Linked DNA regions of Pigmentiphaga aceris. The protein of the gene in region 1 interacts with the protein of each later gene in a pairwise test. Links are inferred from orthologs where the notes say so. Each region holds a gene or a part of one and is shown on either strand. Other genes may lie near its edges. The genes, in order: gyrA and gyrB.

Evidence for each region.
Region 2: the proteins of gyrA (region 1) and gyrB interact in binary tests that used the Escherichia coli proteins (3 or more experiments, as listed by UniProt). The link is inferred for Pigmentiphaga aceris from one-to-one orthologs.

Annotation. Positions count from the first base shown.
Region 1 is NZ_CP043046.1:1,430,144-1,436,640, forward strand. Bases 890-4,149 are described here. They hold gyrA (DNA gyrase subunit A), read left to right. Parts: upstream 890-1,264; coding sequence 1,265-3,949; downstream 3,950-4,149. Other genes in these bases: serC (3-phosphoserine/phosphohydroxythreonine transaminase), read left to right, coding at 4,070-4,149. Also shown: outer membrane protein OmpA, read right to left, coding at 1-603; more of serC, read left to right, coding at 4,150-5,200; pheA (prephenate dehydratase), read left to right, coding at 5,193-6,272; FXN63_RS06020 (prephenate dehydrogenase), read left to right, coding at 6,322-6,497. UniProt on the Escherichia coli protein: A type II topoisomerase that negatively supercoils closed circular double-stranded (ds) DNA in an ATP-dependent manner to maintain chromosomes in an underwound state.
Region 2 is NZ_CP043046.1:2,499-16,302, forward strand. The notes cover bases 1-3,123. They hold gyrB (DNA topoisomerase (ATP-hydrolyzing) subunit B), read left to right. Parts: upstream 1-348; coding sequence 349-2,898; downstream 2,899-3,123. Other genes in these bases: dnaN (DNA polymerase III subunit beta), read left to right, coding at 1-203. Also shown: FXN63_RS00020 (ATP-binding protein), read left to right, coding at 3,133-5,487; FXN63_RS00025 (amidohydrolase family protein), read left to right, coding at 5,484-6,404; FXN63_RS00030 (DNA cytosine methyltransferase), read right to left, coding at 6,331-7,644; FXN63_RS00035 (YecA family protein), read right to left, coding at 7,876-9,210; FXN63_RS00045 (bleomycin resistance protein), read left to right, coding at 10,105-10,467; FXN63_RS00050 (SMI1/KNR4 family protein), read left to right, coding at 10,503-11,249; FXN63_RS00055 (hypothetical protein), read right to left, coding at 11,286-11,795; FXN63_RS00060 (hypothetical protein), read right to left, coding at 11,824-12,129; FXN63_RS00065 (hypothetical protein), read right to left, coding at 12,261-12,767; FXN63_RS00070 (Bug family tripartite tricarboxylate transporter substrate binding protein), read right to left, coding at 12,927-13,804. UniProt on the Escherichia coli protein: DNA gyrase negatively supercoils closed circular double-stranded DNA in an ATP-dependent manner to maintain chromosomes in an underwound state.

The DNA.
Region 1 (6,497 bases):
GTTCTTAGCACGACCTGCTGCGCTACGGTTGTCAGCGATAGGCTGCTTTTCGCCCTTGCCTTCAGTGTAGACGCGGTTCGATTCAATGCCCTTGCTCACCAGATAGGCCTTGACGGCTTCAGCACGGCGAACCGACAGACGCTGGTTGTATGCGTCCGTACCGATCGAGTCGGTGTGACCGACGGCGATGACGACTTCCAGGTTGATGCTGCGAACCTTGGAGGCCAGATCGTCCAGCTTGACCTTGGCTTCGGGCTTCAGAACCGACTTGTCGAAGTCGAAGAATGCGTCAGCGGCGTAGGTCACCTTCTCGCTGACCGGCACCGGAGCGACCGGGCGGGCAGGTGCGGGAGCCGGAGCCGGTGCGGGTGCCGGAGCAACTGCGACCGGAGCCGGGGCACCACATTCCACACCAGCGGCGGTAGCCGGGGTCCAGAAGGCATTGCGCCAGCAGTGTTCGTTGGTACCGTTCTTCCAGGTCAGCCCGTACGGGTTTTGCCAGTTGTCGATAGTCTTGGTAGCTTGGGCAGCAGCAACGCCAGAGGCCGTAATGGCAGCGAAGGCGAGGGCCAGAGAGATCCCAACTTTGGAGCGATTGTTCATGGTTCTCCTCTTGAATCCTAGATGAAACTCGCAGCGAACCCCCGCCGCAACTTTTAGTCTGAACGTGGCCCAAAGTATAGCATCGGGACCTCGTTCTAAAAGAGTGTGCCCCCGGGGAGTTCACTTGAGAAAGGGCATTGATATTCTGCGCCGCCACCCGCAAAGCGGGAATACACCGAAGGATTCCAAATGCTTCAGCCTCCCAAAATAGGTGGCTTGCATGTGGCTTTTGCGCAACGTTGTGGCCAGTTTGGGCGTCCGAACCCGGTTTCGCCGTGTGCTGGCACCTTCCAGCGGACCGGTTCCCTTTGCGGGTTATTGGTTCGGCCCATGAGCGGCATCCAGCAATGGATGTGCCTGAACGACTCTCGGTGATCAGCATACCTGCCGACGAGGTCGCTGGCGAGTATCTATGTGCAGCAGATGGATGGCAAGGCGGCTTGGCTGTGGTTCGCAAGGCGTGGGTGGTAAACTGGATAGCTTGGCCCGCGTTGTCACTTTGCCACTGTTTGGATGCCCTTTGGTTCACGATGAACCTTTTGGTGCGTCGGCAGGCAAGCTGACGGAACGAGGCCGGAAGGCCTTCAGCGCATATCAAGACCGTCAGGGCTTGAATGTCTGGGCTTGAGACGACCCTTTTTCATTCTTGCGATACGTGCCCATGGATTCCTTTGCCAAGGAAACAATACCGATCTCTCTAGAAGAGGAGATGCGTCGAAGCTATCTCGATTACGCCATGAGCGTGATCGTGGGCCGCGCGCTTCCCGATGTGAGAGATGGATTGAAGCCGGTTCACCGTCGTGTGCTGTTTGCGATGCACGAGCTGAACAACGACTGGAACCGCGCCTATAAGAAGTCCGCGCGTATCGTCGGGGACGTAATCGGTAAATATCACCCGCACGGCGATCAGTCGGTCTACGACACGATCGTTCGTATGGCGCAGCCGTTCTCGCTGCGTTACCTGCTGGTCGATGGCCAGGGTAACTTCGGCTCGGTCGACGGCGACGGTGCCGCAGCAATGCGCTACACCGAAGTGCGTCTGTCCAAGCTCGCGCACGAGCTGCTGGCCGACATCGATCAGGAAACGGTCGACTTCGGGCCCAACTACGACGGCAGCGAGCAGGAACCGCTGTTGCTGCCTTCGCGTCTGCCGAATCTGCTCGTCAATGGCAGTTCCGGCATTGCCGTGGGCATGGCCACCAACATTCCGCCGCACAATCTGGCGGAAGTGGTCGATGGCTGCCTGTTTGCGCTGCGCAACCCGGGTTGCACGGTCGATGAGCTGATTGAAATCATTCCAGCGCCCGACTTCCCCACCGGCGGCATCATCTACGGCATTTCCGGCGTGCGTGAAGGCTACCGCACTGGTCGTGGCCGGGTGGTCATGCGTGCGAAGACCCACTTCGAAGACATGGAGAAGGGCCGCCAGCAGATCATCGTCGACGAAATTCCGTACCAGGTGAACAAGCGCACGCTGCTCGAGCGCATTGCCGAACTGGTCAACGAGAAGAAAGTCGAGGGCATTTCCGACATTCGCGATGAGTCCGACAAGGACGGCATGCGCGTCGTGATCGAGTTGAAGCGGGGCGAAGTGCCGGAAGTCGTGCTCAACAATCTGTACAAGAACACGCAGCTGCAAGACACCTTCGGGATGAATCTGGTGGCGCTGGTCGAAGGCCAGCCGCGCCTGCTCAACCTGAAGCAGATGGTCGAGTACTTCCTGTCGCATCGCCGCGAAGTGGTCACGCGTCGCACGGTGTTCCAGCTGCGCAAGGCGCGCGAGCGCGGTCACGTGCTGGAAGGCCTGGCGGTTGCGCTGGCCAATATCGATGACTTCATCGCGATCATCAAGGCTGCGCCCACGCCGCCGATCGCGCGTCAGGACTTGATGGCCAAGACCTGGGACTCGGAGCTGGTGCGCGAGATGTTGACGCGTGCGCAAGGCGAGACCCAAGGCGGCTTGGCTGCCTATCGTCCGGAAACCCTGGGCGTGGAATTCGGCATGCAGGCCGACGGCCTGTATCGCCTGAGCGAGACGCAGGCTCAGGAAATCCTGAACATGCGCCTGCAGCGCCTGACGGGTCTTGAGCAAGACAAGATCGTCAACGAGTACAAGGAAGTGATGGCCACCATCGCCGACTTGCTCGACATCCTGGCGCGCCCCGAGCGCGTCACGATCATCATTGGCGAAGAGCTGACCGCCATCAAGGCTGAATTCTCGACCAATGCGAAAGACGTTCGCCGTTCGCACATCGAGAACAACGCCTACGAGCTGGATACCGAAGACCTGATCACCCCGACCGACATGGTGGTGACCTTGTCGCACACGGGCTACATCAAGAGCCAGCCGCTGTCGGAGTACCGCGCGCAGCGTCGTGGCGGTCGTGGCAAGCAAGCCACTGCCATGAAGGACGACGACTGGATCGACCAGTTGTTCATCGCGAACACCCACGAACACATCCTGTGCTTCAGCGACCGTGGTCGCGTGTACTGGTTGAAGGTCTGGGAAGTGCCGCAGGGCACGCGCAATTCGCGTGGCCGTCCGATCGTGAACATGTTCCCGCTGATCGAAGGCGAGAAAATCACCGTCGTGCTGCCGGTCAAAGCATTCAGCGAAGACCACTACGTGTTCATGTCGACCGCCAAGGGCACAGTCAAGAAGACGCCGTTGTCGGACTTCTCGAACCCGCGCAAGGCCGGCATCATCGCGGTTGACCTCGATGAGGGCGACTACCTGATCGGTGCGTCGCTGACCGACGGCAAGCATGACGTGATGTTGTTCTCGGACAGCGGCAAGGCTGTGCGTTTCGACGAAAACGACGTGCGTCCGATGGGCCGTACGGCACGCGGCGTGCGCGGCATGGCGCTGGAAGAAGGCCAGTCGGTGATTTCGATGCTGGTCGCTGCCGATGAAACCCTGAGTGTGCTGACCGCCACCCAGAACGGCTACGGCAAGCGTACGCCGATCACGGAATACACCCGCCACGGCCGTGGCACCAAGGGCATGATCGCCATCCAGACCTCCGAGCGTAATGGCAAGGTGGTGGGCGCTGTGCTGGTCACGCCGTCCGACGAGATCATGCTGATCACGACGGCTGCTGTGCTGGTGCGTACCCGTGTCAGCGAGATCCGCGAAATGGGTCGTGCGACCCAGGGCGTGACGCTGATCAGCGTGGATGACGGCAGCCGCCTGTCGGGCATTCAGCGTGTGGCGGAATCGGATACCGATGAGCTTGACGAGGCAGGCACCGAGACTGGTGCAGCAGCGTCGGACGCCCCGACTTCCGAGAACACTGGCGCAGACAAAGACGCTGCTGCCGACACCACGCCGGATACGGACGCCTGACAGGAACTGCCAGCGCGAACTACCAACGCGCAAGACGCTACGCCGACCACCGGTCTCTGCCACATGGTTTGTCGCAGAGACCGGTCGAAACAACCAGATTTCGATACTCAGCTGACCACGATGACCCGTCCTTTCAATTTCTCCGCCGGTCCGGCGGTGTTGCCTGATACCGTGCTGGCGCAGGCTGCCTCCGAGATGCTCGACTGGCATGGCTCTGGCATGTCGGTGATGGAAATGAGCCATCGCGGCAAGCATTTCACCCAGATCTGCGACGAAGCCGAAGCCGATCTGCGCGAGTTGATGAAGGTGCCGGCCGATTACGCCGTGCTGTTCATGCAAGGTGGCGGGCTGGCTGAAAACGCCATCGTGCCGATGAACCTGATCGCGACCAAGCCTTCGCAAGAGGCCGATTTCCTGATCACCGGTTCGTGGTCCAGCAAGTCCTTCAAGGAAGCGCAGCGTTACGGTGATATCAAGGTTGCGGCCACCAGTGCAGACGCTGCGCGCATTGGCGATCGTGACCAGGCTGCGTTCACCTATGTGCCGGATGCATCGACCTGGAAAGTTCGCCCCGATGCGAGCTATCTGCATCTGTGCAGCAACGAAACCATCGATGGCGTGGAGTTCCTGGACTGGCCCGATCTGGCTGCGCTGGGTGCGCCTGATGTGCCGCTGGTCGTGGATGCGTCTTCGCATATTCTGTCGCGCCCCATCGACATCAATCGTGTGGGCGTGCTGTTTGGCGGTGCGCAGAAAAACATCGGCCCGGCCGGTCTGACCATCGTGATCGCGCGCCGTGACCTGCTGGGCAAGGCCTTGCCGGTTTGCCCGTCTGCGTTCGACTACAGCATCGTCGACAAGAACGACTCGCGCTACAACACGCCGCCGACGTATTCGATCTACATCGCCGGCTTGGTGTTCAAGTGGCTGAAGGCCCAGGGTGGCGTCGAGGGCATCGAGGCGGCCAATCGTGCCAAGGCCGACCTGCTTTACGGTTACCTGGATGCCAGCGCCTTCTATCGCAACGCCGTGCACCCGGCTGTGCGCTCGCGCATGAACGTGCCGTTCTATCTGAACAACGATGCGCTGAACGCAGATTTCCTGAAAGGCGCGGACGAAGCTGGTCTGCTGCAGTTGAAGGGCCACAAGAGCGTGGGCGGCATGCGCGCCTCGATCTATAACGCCATGCCGCTGGCGGGCGTACAGGCCCTGGTCGATTATCTCAAGCACTTCGAGCAACGCCATGGATGAAGCACTTCTGAAGCAGCTGCAGCCGCTGCGTGAACGCATCGACGCCATCGACGTCGAGATTCTTGGCTTGCTGAACGAGCGTGCACGCACCGCGCAGCATGTTGGCGAGATCAAGAAAGATGTGAATGGCCCGGTGCTGCGTCCCGAACGCGAAGCGCAGGTGATTCGTCGTCTGCAGCAGCACAACCCTGGTCCCTTGCCCGCGCTGGCGGTGTCGGCGATCTGGACCGAAGTGATGTCGGCCTGCCGCTGCCTGGAAAAGCAGGGCTCGGTCGCCTACCTGGGGCCGCAAGGCACGTTCTCGGAACACGCTGCGTTCTCGCACTTTGGTCAGTCGGTGCAAGGCATTCCTTGCGCGTCGATTGACGAGGTGTTCCGTGCGGTCGAGGCCGGTCGTGCCGACTTCGGCATGGTCCCTGCCGAGAATTCCACGGAAGGTGCGGTCAGCCGCACGCTTGACCTGTTGCTGACCACCTCGGTACGCATCATTGGCGAGCGTGCCATGCCCATTCGCCATCATCTGCTGACGTCCAGCGGCACGCTTGACGGCGTGACCAGTGTGCGTGCGCATCCGCAGGCATTGGCTCAGTGCCAGGACTGGCTGACGCAGAATCACCCGCACCTGGCGCGTGAATCGGTTGCCAGCAACGCCGAGGCCGCGCGCCAGGCGTCGATCGACCCGACCATTGCTGCGATTGCCGGTGAGCCGGCCGCGCTGATGTGGCAACTGCAATCGGTGGCTGCCGACATTCAGGACGACCCGCACAACCGCACGCGTTTCTACGCGATCGGTCGTCTGGAAACCTGGCCGTCGGGTTCGGACAAGACCAGCATGATTCTGGCGGTGCCGAATCGTGCGGGCGCGGTCTATCAGATGCTGGCGCCGCTGGCTGAAAACGGCGTGTCGATGACCCGCTTCGAGTCGCGTCCGGCACGCACTGCCGAATGGGAGTATTTCTTCTACGTGGACATCGAAGGGCACCAGTTGGCACCGCAGGTGGCAAGCGCGCTGGCTGCGCTGAAATCGCAGGCGGCATTCTTCAAGGTGCTTGGCTCGTACCCGGCCGCATGATTGCACGCTGCGGGTTCAGCACCATCAGCAAGTCGACGCTCGGCCAGGGATGCACGCCATGAAGACCACGTCCTCCCAGCCGCTGATCCCTGTTCTCGCCGTGGTTGGCGTGGGACTGATCGGCGGCTCGTTCATTTCTGCGCTGCGTCATGCAGGGCAGGTCGGTCATGTGATTGGCGTCGGTCGCAACGCACAGACCCTGGCGCGCGCACAAGCGCTTGGTTT
Region 2 (13,804 bases), 1.4 Mb from region 1 along the record:
AAGAAGCGCAGGAAGAACTCGACATCGACTTCGGTTTCGATGCGCTGGATATCGGCTTCAACGTCAGCTACCTGTTGGACGTGCTGGGCAACCTGAAGACCGACTCGGTGCAATGGTCGGTGGGCGACGCGAATTCGTCGGCGCTGATCACCGTGCCCGACAACGCCGACTTCAAGTACGTCGTCATGCCGATGCGTATCTGATCGGCGGCCACCCGGATGTCGCGGGTGGCACAAGGACGGTGCGCGTTGCACGCAACGTGACACCGTCCGTTTTGCTTTTTATCGTTTCAGCTCGTGCCGCGCGGCGTTTCCTGCGCGCGTCGCGACACAGAAGGCTTGCAGACTCATGACTGATCAGAACAACTCGGCCGACACCGGCAGCAGCGACAGCAGCTACCTGACCCAGAACACCGCGATCAACAACAACACCCCGGGCGCATCCGACGCCTACGGGTCGGACTCGATCAAGATGTTGAAGGGCCTGGAAGCGGTGCGCAAGCGCCCGGGCATGTACATCGGCGATACCTCCGACGGCTCGGGTCTGCACCACATGGTCTTCGAGGTGGTCGACAACGCCATTGACGAAGCGCTGGCTGGCCACTGCGACGAAATCGTCGTGACCATCCACCTGGACAACTCGATCTCGGTCACCGACAACGGCCGTGGCATTCCCACCGACGTGCACAAGGACGACGAATTCAACCGCAGCGCGGCTGAGATCGTCATGACCGAACTGCACGCGGGCGGCAAGTTCGACCAGAACTCCTACAAGGTGTCTGGCGGCCTGCACGGCGTGGGCGTGTCCTGCGTGAACGCGTTGTCCGTGTGGCTGCGCCTGACCATCGATCGCAACGGCGAAACCCACTTCATGGAGTTCCGCCAAGGTGCGCGTGTGGAGCCGCTGAAGGTCATCGGCACGACCGAGAAGCGCGGCACCAAGGTGCACTTCCTGGCCGACCCGGAAATCTTCACGCACGTTGAATTCCACTACGAAATCCTGTCCAAGCGCCTGCGAGAACTGTCCTTCCTGAACGACGGCGTGAAGATCAAGTTGGTCGACGAGCGCCAAGGCAAGGAAGAAGACTTTGCGTTCGCCGGTGGCGTGCGCGGCTTCGTGGAATACATCAACCGCGCCAAGACCGTGCTGCACCCGAACGTGTTCCACGTGTCGGCAGAATCGTCGGCCGGTGGCGTGCCCGTGGGCGTGGACGTGTCCATGCAATGGAACGACACCTACGGTGAAAACGTCCTGGCCTTCACCAACAATATTCCGCAGCGCGATGGCGGCACGCACATCACCGGCCTGCGCGCCGCGATGACGCGCGTCATCAACAAATACATCACGGAAAGCGAAGTCGCCAAGAAAGCCAAGGTGGAAACCACCGGCGACGACATGCGCGAAGGCCTGACCTGCGTGCTGTCCGTGAAAGTGCCCGACCCGAAATTCAGCAGCCAGACCAAAGACAAGCTGGTGTCGTCTGAAGTGCGCCCCGCCGTGGAAGACGCCGTGGCCAAGGCACTGGATTCCTGGTTGCAGGAACACCCGCTGGACGCCAAGGCCCTGTGCGGCAAGATCGTTGAAGCTGCACGTGCCCGCGAAGCCGCCCGCAAGGCGCGCGAAATGACCCGCCGCAAGGGCGTGCTGGAAGGCGCAGGCCTGCCCGGCAAGCTGGCCGACTGCCAGGAAAAGAACCCCGCGCTGTCTGAAATCTACATCGTCGAGGGTGACTCCGCAGGCGGTTCCGCCAAGCAAGGTCGCGACCGTAAATTCCAGGCCATCTTGCCGCTGCGCGGCAAGGTGCTGAATGTGGAAAAAGCGCGCTTCGACAAGCTGATCAGCAGCGAACAGATCACCACCCTGATCACCGCACTGGGCACCAGCATCGGGCCGGAAGACTTCAACATCGACAAGCTGCGCTACCACCGCATCATCATCATGACCGATGCTGACGTCGACGGCGCGCACATCCGCACCCTGCTGCTGACGCTGTTCTACCGTCAGATGTCGGAACTGGTCGAACGCGGCCACATCTACATCGCCCAGCCGCCGCTCTACAAGGTCAAGGTTGGCCGCGAAGAGCGCTACCTGAAGGACGATGCCGAAGAAGCGCAATTCATGCTGCAACTGGCGCTGAAAGACGCCCAGTTGATTCCGCGTGAAGGCGGCGACCCGATCATGGGCGACACGCTGGCCGAGCTGGCCCGCAAGTACAACCTGGCCGACGCCGTGATCGCCCGCCTGGCACGCCACAACGACGAGCGCACGCTGTCGGCCATCGTGACTGGTGTCGAGATCGACATCAGCTCTGCTGAGGCTGCTGCGAAGTCCGCCGCCGCCCTGCAAGTGGCCCTGGAAGATCCGTCCATGCCCGGCGTGGTGAAGGTGTTTGCCGAGTCCGATGAAGTCGAAGAGCCGGCCGAAGGCGAAGAAGCCGCGCCTGTGCGTCACCGCGTGGTCATCCACCGCATGCACCACGGCAACGTGCGCGTCACGGTGCTGAACAATGACTTCGTCGGTGGTTCCGACTACCGCGTGCTGCATGAAGCGGCGCACACCTTCACGACCTTGATTGGTGAGGGTGCGAAGGTGATGCGTGGTGAAGGTGAGAAGCGCAAGGAACTGGCCGTGACGGAATTCCGCACTGCGCTGCAGTGGCTGTTGTCGGAAGCTGAACGTGGCGTGTCGAAGCAGCGTTATAAGGGTCTGGGCGAGATGAATCCTGGGCAGCTGTGGGAAACCACGATGGACCCGACGGTGCGCCGTTTGTTGAAGGTGCAGATCGAGGATGCGATCTCGGCCGATGGCATCTTCACGACGCTGATGGGTGACCACGTTGAACCGCGTCGCGCGTTCATTGAGACGCATGCGTTGATGGCGGGGAATATTGACGTTTGAGTATTTCTGAGCTTTCGGAAAAATAAAATATATGCCAATTAGAGAAGTCTAATTGGCATATTTATTGAGCATGAAGTTATAAAATTATTTATTTTGATCGTTATGCGCGGATGCGTTGGTAGAATTATATTGCCAATGTGAAATTTAAAAAGCGGAAACGTTTCACGTTGAACTACCATTAATCCTATAAATAACAGAACGACGGAGGCTGACATCTCAAGCGCCCACGCTTCATTGGTTCCTACTACTCTCCATTTCGATGTCAGCAGCGGCTTAAAAAGCGTTCTCGGTAGTGAACTCATAACCAACGACGAGGTTGCAATCTTTGAGTTGGTCAAGAATTCGTTCGATGCAGGAGCGAGTCGAGTAGACATACACTTTGATGAAATATCAATTGTTGTTGCCGACAACGGTATCGGTATGTCGCAGGAGGATATAGAAAAAAAGTGGCTGTTTGTCGCCTATTCTTCCAAGCGTCAACGTGCAACAGATTTTCGCGATGAAATCGCTGATAGGCGCAGATACGCAGGTAGTAAAGGAATTGGTCGATTTTCCTCTGATCGACTAGGCGAAATTGTTATTTTGCAATCTCGCCAAAAGTCCGCTGTGAATGGCCCGGTGCATGCACTTCGAGTTGATTGGAGCCGTTTTGACAAGAACCACTTTGATCGATTCGAAACTATTCCGGTAGAGTATGTGGAGAAGGTGTCGGGTTTCGGCATCCCCGAAAATCTTCCACTTATTTCGCATGGAACAGCGATTACTATAGAAAAATTGCGTCGAAAATGGAATAGAGATGATATTCTCGGGCTAAAATCTGCACTTTCTAAACTGATTAACCCCTTCGGTGCCGAATCCGATGGATTTAAGATAGTTGTGCATGCTCCCGCAGAAGAAAACGTTGATAAGTTAGAAGCGGCTCAGTTTAATAGTAAGCGTCAGGAAGTATCTCCAAATTCGTTAGTAAATGGCCAGGTTGGGAATTTCATTTTTTCTACATTACAGGAGAAGACGACTTTCATCGAGGCTCACATTGCTGAAGATGGACGAATTGAAAGTTCTTTAACTGATCGTGGTACATTGATCTACAGGGTCCGAGAACCAAATCCCTATCCCTTGTTAATTAAAGCTGGGTTTTCAGCAAAAGTTTTCTTCCTTAATCAGTCTGCCAAATTGACTTTTGCCAAGCGGATGGGGGTCCCATCCGTTCAATTCGGTTCTATATTTCTGTTTAGAAATGGATTTCGAGTCGTTCCAGTGGGTGAGGAGGGCGACGACTGGTTTGGACTCGACCGTAGAAAGCAACAAGGTTTCTCGAGATTTCTTGGGACTCGCGACTTAATTGGTCGAGTGGATGTTTCCGGGACCGACGAGAACTTTCAAGAAGCTTCGAGCCGGGATTCTGGGCTTATAGCAACCCGAGCTGCACTCCAGTTACGCACGTGTGTAAGAGAGCATTGCGTTAAACGATTGGAGCGGTACGTGGTCCCTGTGACATTTGTCGATAAGGAAGACAAGAATACAAGTGACGTTTCACGTCTGCTTACCGATCCCGGCCGGGCCCGGGTTACTGCTGCAGTAGCCAAGCTTGTAGACCATCGAGAAGTAGAGCTTCTTGACTATAGTCGTAGACTCGTTGGTATTCTTGATGAAAGGTCTTCGCAATTTGAAGCTTCCTTGGGCAGCCTCCGCGCAATCGCAGAAAAGACTCGCGATAAACTCTTGTTTGACAACATCGAGGAAGCTGAGAACCGTTTTGCAGAGCTGCGTAGGGCGGAAGAATTAGCGCGTGTTCAGGCGGATGAAGAGCGGCGGGCGAAGGAAAAGGCAGAGCAGCGGGCACAAGCTGCCGAAGTTCAGGCAACTCGCACTAGCGTACAGTTGGAAGAAGAGAAAAAGAGAAACCTCTTCTTAACTTCGATAGCATCCTTGGACACGCAGACGATTCTCAATCTTCACCACCAAGTGACAATGTATGCGGTGGATATTAATCAGCAGATCGAGAATTTCTTAGTCCGTATATCAGGGCAAGATTCTGTTCAGCGGTCTGATCTCCTAAGCGCGCTTGAGAGAATATCTTTGCTCAACAAGAAAGTTATGGGGGTATCAAAGTTTGCGACAAAGGCAAATTTCCGACTTGAATCGGAACACATTAAGGCTGATTTAGGTGAGTATATTGAGCAGTATATTAATGGTGTAGCAAAGGATTTTTTATTTGGTCCGTTAAGAGTTAATGTAAAAACAGATGGCAAAGGTATAGAGAGGAAATTCAAACCTATCGATATTTCGGTGGTTGTGGATAACCTGATTGCCAATGCGAAGAAGGCTAGAGCAAACAGTATAACCTTTGAAATTTTGCATCCGACGCGGGATTCGGTGCATATATCCGTTACGGATAATGGGAGAGGTTTTGATAGTCTAATTGACGACTTGGAGAGAGTTTTTGAGAAAGGTTTTACTACAACTGATGGTTCCGGTTTAGGGCTTTACCATGTGCGCATGGTTCTGGGAGAAATGAACGGAACTATACAAGCGACTAAAGGGCTGGACGGAAAGGGTACAAAGTTCCTAATAAGGATTTCCCGATGAGACTGGACTTCAACTTGCTATGGGTCGAAAATCAACAAGACTTAGTGCAATCTCAGCGAGAGAAGCTAGAGCGAGATGTACGTGCGCAAGGCTTCCGGCTTCAAGTCAAGTTTATGGAGACAGTTGAAGCGGCAATTGAGTGCTTGGCGGATGACGTCTATAGCGACCATGTCGACCTGATTTTAATGGATTACGACTTGGGCCCTGGGAAAAAAGGGGATGAAGGGTTGATAGAAGTTCGGGCGCTAATCCCCTACCGAGATGTCGTTTTCTACTCATCGCAGGCCGGAGACCTTAATGCCATGGTGCTCAAACATGGTGTGCAAGGAGTTTTTTGTTCCACGCGAAATGAGCTCCCAGACACAGCTTTCGGTGTTTTTGAATCATTGGTAAAAAAGGTCGTCGATATTGATCACTCACGCGGCATAGTAATGGGTACTACGAGTGATATAGATCATTACGTAATGGACGCGCTAGCGGATGCATTTGACGGATGTGCGGAAGAGAAACAACAGGAAACTCTCGATCAGATAAAAAAAGATGTAGAAAAAATCCGTGGAAAATTTGAAGCGGCAGTAACCGCGATATTAGCGGCGAAACATCCGTCGGAGCTTTTTGAACAGCATGCCATATATACGAGTATTGATCGTCTACAGCTATTAAGGAAAGTGCTTAGATCAAAAGCGCAGACCGGAGATTGGGACAAAAAATTGTTAGCTTATATAGAAGGCGCAATCCCAAAGAGAAATATGCTCGCTCATGTCCGCGTTGAGGTAAACGGATTTATCAGAAAGCTGGTAAACCGAAAAGGTGAAGAACACACCAGCGCGCACATGAAGAGACTTAGACTAGATCTACTGCAACATCACGAAGAGTTCGAGAAGCTTTCTCAACTTCTAAAGACCCGCCGGGAGTAATGGCCGTTCTTAAGTAGGCTATAAGAGCATTTCCAATTGCCTCGGCAACAAGGGGAGGCACAGCATTCGCAACCTGTGTAAATCGAGGTACTTCTCGCCGTCTACGCTCACCGCCAGTAGTATATTTTCCTTTAAATACAAAATTATCTGGAAAACTTTGAAGACGTGCATTTTCTCTCACTGTTAATGTTCGAGGTTCTCCATAATGGATAAGATCGTCTGGCATGCTTGTGATGGTAGGTGACGGACTTTCTGGATCTAAAACTCTTATAGCGCATTTCTTAAGCCCAAAGCTTGCGCGTAGTTCGGGAGAGATTGAAGTATTTAGTCTACCGTCTGCATGACAAACTTCTATAAGTTTCTTAAACCTGGCTTGGATCTCAGGCTTGTGTCGTGCGAGTCGGGTGTCAGTTATTGCATTCGCAATGCCAGTATTCATCAGTCGTTGGTATGACGTAAGTGGTCCTTCATAAGCAATTTCCTCGAAATTTTCAGAATCGCTACTCGGTCGAACGCCGTTTCGCGTAATCTCGAGGTCAGAAATTGCAGTCATCGAAGATACTGGGACTGATAGCCCTTTCGCTGCAAGAAATGAATCTCGCATTTGCTCAAGAAATTGAAATGGATTTTCACCATAGCCTGCTTCGATATCCCGGCGAACTGCAATAATGAAAAATCTTTTTCTTTTTTGCGGCACGCCAAATAACGATGTATCAAGAATCTGAGAGCAAACTTCATAATCCGGAGATAGGCTTTGAATGATCTGTTTCGCGTAATTGATTTTTCCGCTTTCTTGGCTAATTTCGTCAAAATCTATCGCGATACCTTTCACGTTCTCAATAAGAACGACCTTAGGTCTAACGAGCGACACAAACTCTAAGTATGATGTAGTTAAATGATTTCTTGGGTCATTTGCAATGCGTCGTCCAGCGGCGGAAAAGCCTTGGCATGGTGGGCCTCCTGCGAGCAAGTCAACTTTGCCTCTAAGAGCAATTAGCGAATCACGGTGACTGGCAAGCACGTCATCGATCCCGTGGGTGCTTTTGGGCAACCATTTTGGCCATGAAAACTGTCTTTTGCTGCCCGGACTTATTAAATTTGCATAGAGGCTGGCAAATGCATTTTCATCTTTTTCAACGGCGAATAAGCCTTTCCATCCGGCCGCCATTAGTCCATAACTAAGCCCCCCGCAGCCTGCGAAGATATCAATAAATGTAAATTTCTTTTTTATCTTGAACATCTTTCACCAGCCTACGTCGCACAGGAAAATTTTAGCAGTGCGACTAACATGCAAGGTTATCGGAAAAATTGACTGCGCGCCACTCTAAACAGAGATTGATCAAAGACTGCTCTATTCAAAAGGGTAAAATGCCACAGACTTATATTTTGGCTAGTTTGCCAATAGGGTGTTCCAACTGCGTTGACGTTGATCCAATTTAAGCCAGAAGATGTTTGATTAAACTTGCCAATCTTAGAAATTCAGCATGCGGGTGACGCCGACCTTTCCAATGTGATGAGATCCGTGCGCTGCTGCTGCAGTAGCTGTTGGCTTAAATCCAGCTGGATGCGCGAGGTTGTGAACCCAATCTTTACCTATGTCTGTTAAGGCGTCGTACCACTCGGGAGAAAAATGACAGTTTTCAGACGTTAGCAACAAAAGTGCTGCTATCACACTTGGCACATCGCTTTGCGGCAGGTTGCTAATCGAGTTAGCTAGCTTTGCCGACACTTGTGCACTGTACTCAAGCCACGCTAGTAAGAAATAGCTTTTGCCGTCTGCTGCAAATGAAACGAGAGCAGTGCTTTGCGGAAGACGGGGTGTATCGTCCATTTCTTGCAAAGTAATTCCATTTATATCTTCAATAGGAGACCAGGCCGCCGAGCACTGAATAGGGAATATTTGATCGAACTCCACGAGTAAGCCGTGGCAATCGTTCCAACGTTCGTTGGTTAGTGTTTCGTCATAACTTTTCTTGTGTGACCTTATATCACGAAAACCAAGCTCATTAATGTAATTAAATTGACCTATAAATTCTCGTAGTTGTTTATTTTGAGATTTTGTAAGCGCAGCTCGTAATTGCGAATTTTGGTCAGAGCGTTGTTTTGCATAAAGCTCCCACACTATTGACCGATAGCTCAGCAGGAAACACTGCTGTTGACTACCCGAGAAAGCTTCGTCTTCCAGGGCAGCGAACAACTGTTTATCGTGAAGAGAGCAAAAGCCTGGAAACGTTGACGCATCTTTCCACCCTGTCAATTTTGGAACTAATCGTCCGCCCATTTCGTCCAGGCGCTTAATGCTAAATGCGTTTGAATAGACGTGGCCATTTTTTGCTATCTCTCCGAGACTTCCACTTCTAGATACAGTGTGAGAGGCTATAGGATTACCACTGCATTGGTGCAGCAGGCCTTCCGGAGCCAAGAATTTTGGTTTTTTAGCTGATTTTTTTATTTGAGCATCTATCTGTCCCGGCTTTAGTGTTGGAGTGGCATTAATACCTCCGTGGCATCGCTTGTACTTCTTTTTTGACCCACAGGGACATAACTGGTTTCTACCTATCTTAGTTGTTCGTGCGGTCATGATCTCCGACTTTATAAATTCATTGCAGGTTAATGGTGTGGTGGAAATTATAGCTGAGGCTGTGGCAGCCACTTTATCTGTTGCACTTAATTTTTGCCTCCCCATCTTTGGGATCCAATTTATGTAAATAATATTGAGGGCGACAAGGTTTTCTACGGCCGCGAACGCTAGCACGCCGTTGAAATACCTCCATGGAATGTAAGCATCTCCACGGCGGTTAGGCACGTTGAGGTTTTACGGCCCGTTGGTTTCGAACAGATGGCCAACAGACCCTTTTTCAGCCTCAAGCGCAGCCCGATGACGCTTTATTCGCCCGCTGCTCCCTCATTGGACGCACGTCGGGCGTGTTTGCGACAAGGTGCGCAGCCGGGTTAGGTGGTAAGCCGCCATCGTCAGCGTCACAAACTGGTCGACCTTGGCGAGTTCTTGCCCATCCCCTGGCGCATCGGGCCGATCACCTTGCCCCAGCCGAAGCACTGCTCGATACGCTCTCGCTTGCGCTGGCTGACCTCGTAGCCAGGATGCCGCGTGGTGCGTCCGTCGATGGCGCTGCCGCCGTTGCGCGCTGTGTTCTGCGCCACGTGCGGGGTGACCTTGATCTGTCGGCACGCCTTGACGAAGTCCTTTGTGTCGTAGGCGTTGTCGGCACCCACTGTCACGCGTTTGCCCTGGTCGGCGACATCGGCAGGCATCCGCGACGCCGCCTCGCGTTCGGCCGTGCCATCAGAGGTGCTGGCTTGCACGTTGACGACCAGCCCGTGACGGTTGTCCGTCATCACATGGCCCAAGTAACTCGGCAGCGCAGGCGCTGCATTTCTCTTGCGATACAGCCCCGACTGCGAGTCGCTCGTGGACTCGTGAGTATCGTTGCTGCGCGGCTCGCCGCGCCTGTTCTCAGGCGGATGCCCGTCGTCCGATCCGTCCTCGCGCCGCATGCTCTTATGGCTGGCCCAGGCCTGGATCAGCGTCCCGTCCACACTGAAGTGTTCGCCCAACAGCAGCCTGCGTTTGTCGGCCATCTCCACCGTCGCGTTGAACAGCTCACTGACCGTATCGTGCTCGATGAGTTGGTCGCGGTTCTTGCTGAAGACCGAGTGATTCAACACCGGAGAATTCTTCATGCAAAACACCCGCTTCGGGCAGGCCATCTCTGTACTCACATCGCTCGACATGGCGCGCACGCTTGCGTACTACAATCAGGTGTTGGGCTTTAAAACGACCCATTTCAAAGACCATGCTTACGGCATCGCCGTACGTGCTGATGTCGAGTTGCATTTCTGGGCATGCTCAGACAAACACATCGCCGAAAACACCTCGTGCTACATCCACGTGCACGACATCCAGGCCGTGCATCGCGACCTCAGCCTGCGCTTCCCCAATCTCTCACCAATCGTTCATGCGCCCTGGGGTATGGACGAGTTCCATTTGATCGATCCGGATGGCAATCTGATCAAGTTTGGACAGGATTCCGCCGCGTTGTAAGGTCACGCTTGTCGCATACGGTGATGCCCTGCTCAATGTCCAAGACGTCGATGCCATATCTGATCACCCCGAAACTGCGCGTTGCCACCGACGCAGATGTACAGGCGCTAAGCGCGTGGCTTGGCCATCCCCTGCCTCCAGGTTATGCAGACCACGTGAAGCGCCTGGGCTATGGCACTTACGACAATCGGGTGATCGTGCACATGCCCGCCGATATCCCGGCACAGACGCAAGACGAACAGGACTTCATCCTCGAATACTTCGATGAGTTCTGGGGCGAAGACACCAGCATCACCCGCGATGAGGCTGCGCGGGCTGTCCCCTTTGGCGACTCCATCGATGGCGACAAGATTTTGTACAGCTGCGAACGCCAACAATTGTTCGTCCTGCCGCGTCACGACGATCGCGTGTACTGGATGCCGCGTGGCTTCGAAGACCCGCTCGACTGGGGTGATGGCCCGGACCTGCATTCGGACTTCATCACCTTCGATTCGGGTATCGATCGGGCTGTGGTGGAACTGTTCACCGCACAAAGTCTGAGCGTCGATCAGGTTGCCGCAGCGGTCACACAGCAGCTGGAAGCCGCACACCGCGTGGATGCCAGTTGGGGGGCGCTGCTGTATCTGCCCGCTTTGCATGGTCGGGTGCAGCTTACGCAAGCCCCTGGCGATTCCCGCGCGGTAGCACGCATCGATTACGACAAGATGTTGGAGGCAACCCTGACGCCTGTGTTGGATGCGCTAGAAGACTTGGGGATGTTCATCACCAACCGGATGGACTGATCGAAAACGCGTGCGCTGGCGTGCGTACATCCACGCTCATTCCACTTGCGCTTCCAGCTGCTTGGCGACATCGCGGTAGTAATTGGCTGACGCGGTGTTCTTTTGCCCGGCGTAATGCTGGCTCACCATCGTGGCGGCGCGCACCGCCAGGTTAAAGCTGTCGAGTCTGTCCTGCCATTGCAGATCACCCTCTCCGATCTCGCGGCCGGAGAACAGGCCCACGCGATAGCCGCCGTCCAGGTCTACGACGCCCTTGACCGGGACTCCTTCACGCATCTCGCCGTAGAACGCGGGGCCGGCCTGGTCACCCATGCGCGCGCGGAGCATGCCTATGCCGTTTGCCTTGCCGCCTTGGCATGAGCCGATCCACTGTTTGGGGGCGTCGGTCAGCGATGCGGGCGCGACGAAGCTGCATTTGCCTGCTGCGTCCTTGGACCAGATCAGGTCGGCGGCGTAGGCGGTGGCGGATGCCAGCAGCAGTACGGACGCGGCAAGCGTGACGCGTATGCGGCGCACGCGGGGCGGGGTGGTGTCGAAGGTGTGCATAGGCTGTGCTCCTGCGAGGGTCAAACCGTCAGGGATCTACGTCGTCCAGCGCTTTCAATACTGCAGGATTCTTTCGATACCGCTGTTGCAGCGTCTGCTTTTCAGCCTCGATGCTGTCGCAACGCAACTCGTCCAAGGCCGCTTCGATTTCCTTGCGGCGGTCTTTGTCGTAGGGTTCTTCACCGGCCCAGTGTTCGCACTCTTCCGCGCGGTTCAGGAATTTTTCTACCTCGGGCGGGAAGCGCTTGGCAGGTACAGCATTTGCGCTCAGGCCGGCGGCAAGCATCGACGTGGCGATGGCTGAAAGAATGGTGATGCGGGCACTGCGCTTCATAGGATGGGCTCGTGACGACGGCGATTCGTTATAGCATCGCCGCCTTCGTCATTACGGTGACAAAGGCTGTCACTCGTAAGCACCGTAATTGCCGCCCTGGCGGAGACATCCTGCCTGATCAGCAGTGACCTTCAATAGGCACCTGCAGGCAATACATCATTGAGATACGCAGACCAATCAGGACGTGCACTCAACATGTGGCGTACCCACGCATCGCGTTCATGGGCGATGACCGCCAGTTCCCACACGCAGGCCAGTGCTGGCGTGCTCACAGGCGTGAACTGTGTCGGTTGCGCCAACGGTGCAGACAACATGCGTTGGCACAGGATTCCGCCCGAGATCCACCAATCCAGCAATAGCCACACAGCTTCCTCGCCGATGTGCACGATGCAGAATCCCAGGCCATGACTGCGTTCGTCGCAGGCATTTTCGGTCAGCACGTTTTGTACGGTGGTGCGCACAGAGGCCATGATGGCATCGGACAAAATCGGGGTGGCCCAATTGGGGTCGCGATGGATGCCGTAGGTCTTGATCGCATGGCCTGCGGTGTGCCAAGTGTCCAGGTGGACAACGCGGCGTGGTAGGTAAGGCTCTGGCGCAAGGGTCATGTCGATCAACGCGTGATGGCGATAGTGCATTCTAAAAGGGCCTTGTGCTGAATTCGTTGGCTGGGCTGGCAATGTTTATCGCCAGCCCAGCCAGCTGAGACAGCGGCCTATTCCTCGCCGAAGTCTGAGCTTGTCGACATTGATGTCGAAGCAACACGTGTAAACGCTGTCAGCGGAACGCGCCTTCACTTAATCCAGCTTCACACCCGTCGCCTTGATGATCGGCCCCCAGCGCTCAGCCTCGGCCCGCGCGAACTTGCGGAAATCATCAGGCGATCCACGCAACGGTTCCATGCCGAAGTCTGCGAAGCGCTTCACTACCGCCGGTGCATCAAACGAACGATTCAATTCTTCGTTCAATCGCTTCACCACATCTGCCGGCATCTTGGCCGGACCCAGCAAGCCCTGGAACGCAAACACCTCGACATCCGGCACGCCTGCTTCAGCAAGCGTCGGCACGTCCGGCAGCATCTTGCTGCGTGTGGTGGAACCGATGGCCAGCACCTTCACCTTGCCGGTCTGCATCAACGACAGGCCGGCTGCCAGGTCCAGGAACATGCAGTGCACTTGTCCGGCCATCACGTCGGTCATGGCGGGCGCAGCGCCCCGATAGGGCACGTGGGTGACCTTGGCACCGGTGCGGTTCTTGAACAGCTCCATCGCCAGGTGGTGCGGTGAGCCGTTGCCGGGCGATGCGTAGTTCACTTCGTCGGGATGCGCCGCGGCGTAGGCCAGGAACTCTTTCACGTCCTTGGCCGGGAAGTTGGGGGACACGACCAGCGCAAGCGGGAAGCGGGCAATACCGCCGATGTAGGTGAAGTCTTTCTGCGGGTCGTAGGGCAGCTTGGCGAACAGGTATTCGTTGAAGGCCAATGCTGCGTTGTCGGCAGACATGAGCGTGTAGCCGTCGGGGGCGCTGCGGGCCACGGCGTCGGCACCGATGTTGGTGGCGGCACCGGGGCGGTTGTCGACGACGATGGGCTGGCCCAGGGGCACACGCAGGGTTTCAGCCAGGGTGCGGGCCAGTACGTCGGTGCCGCCGCCTGCCGGGTAAGGTACTACCCAGC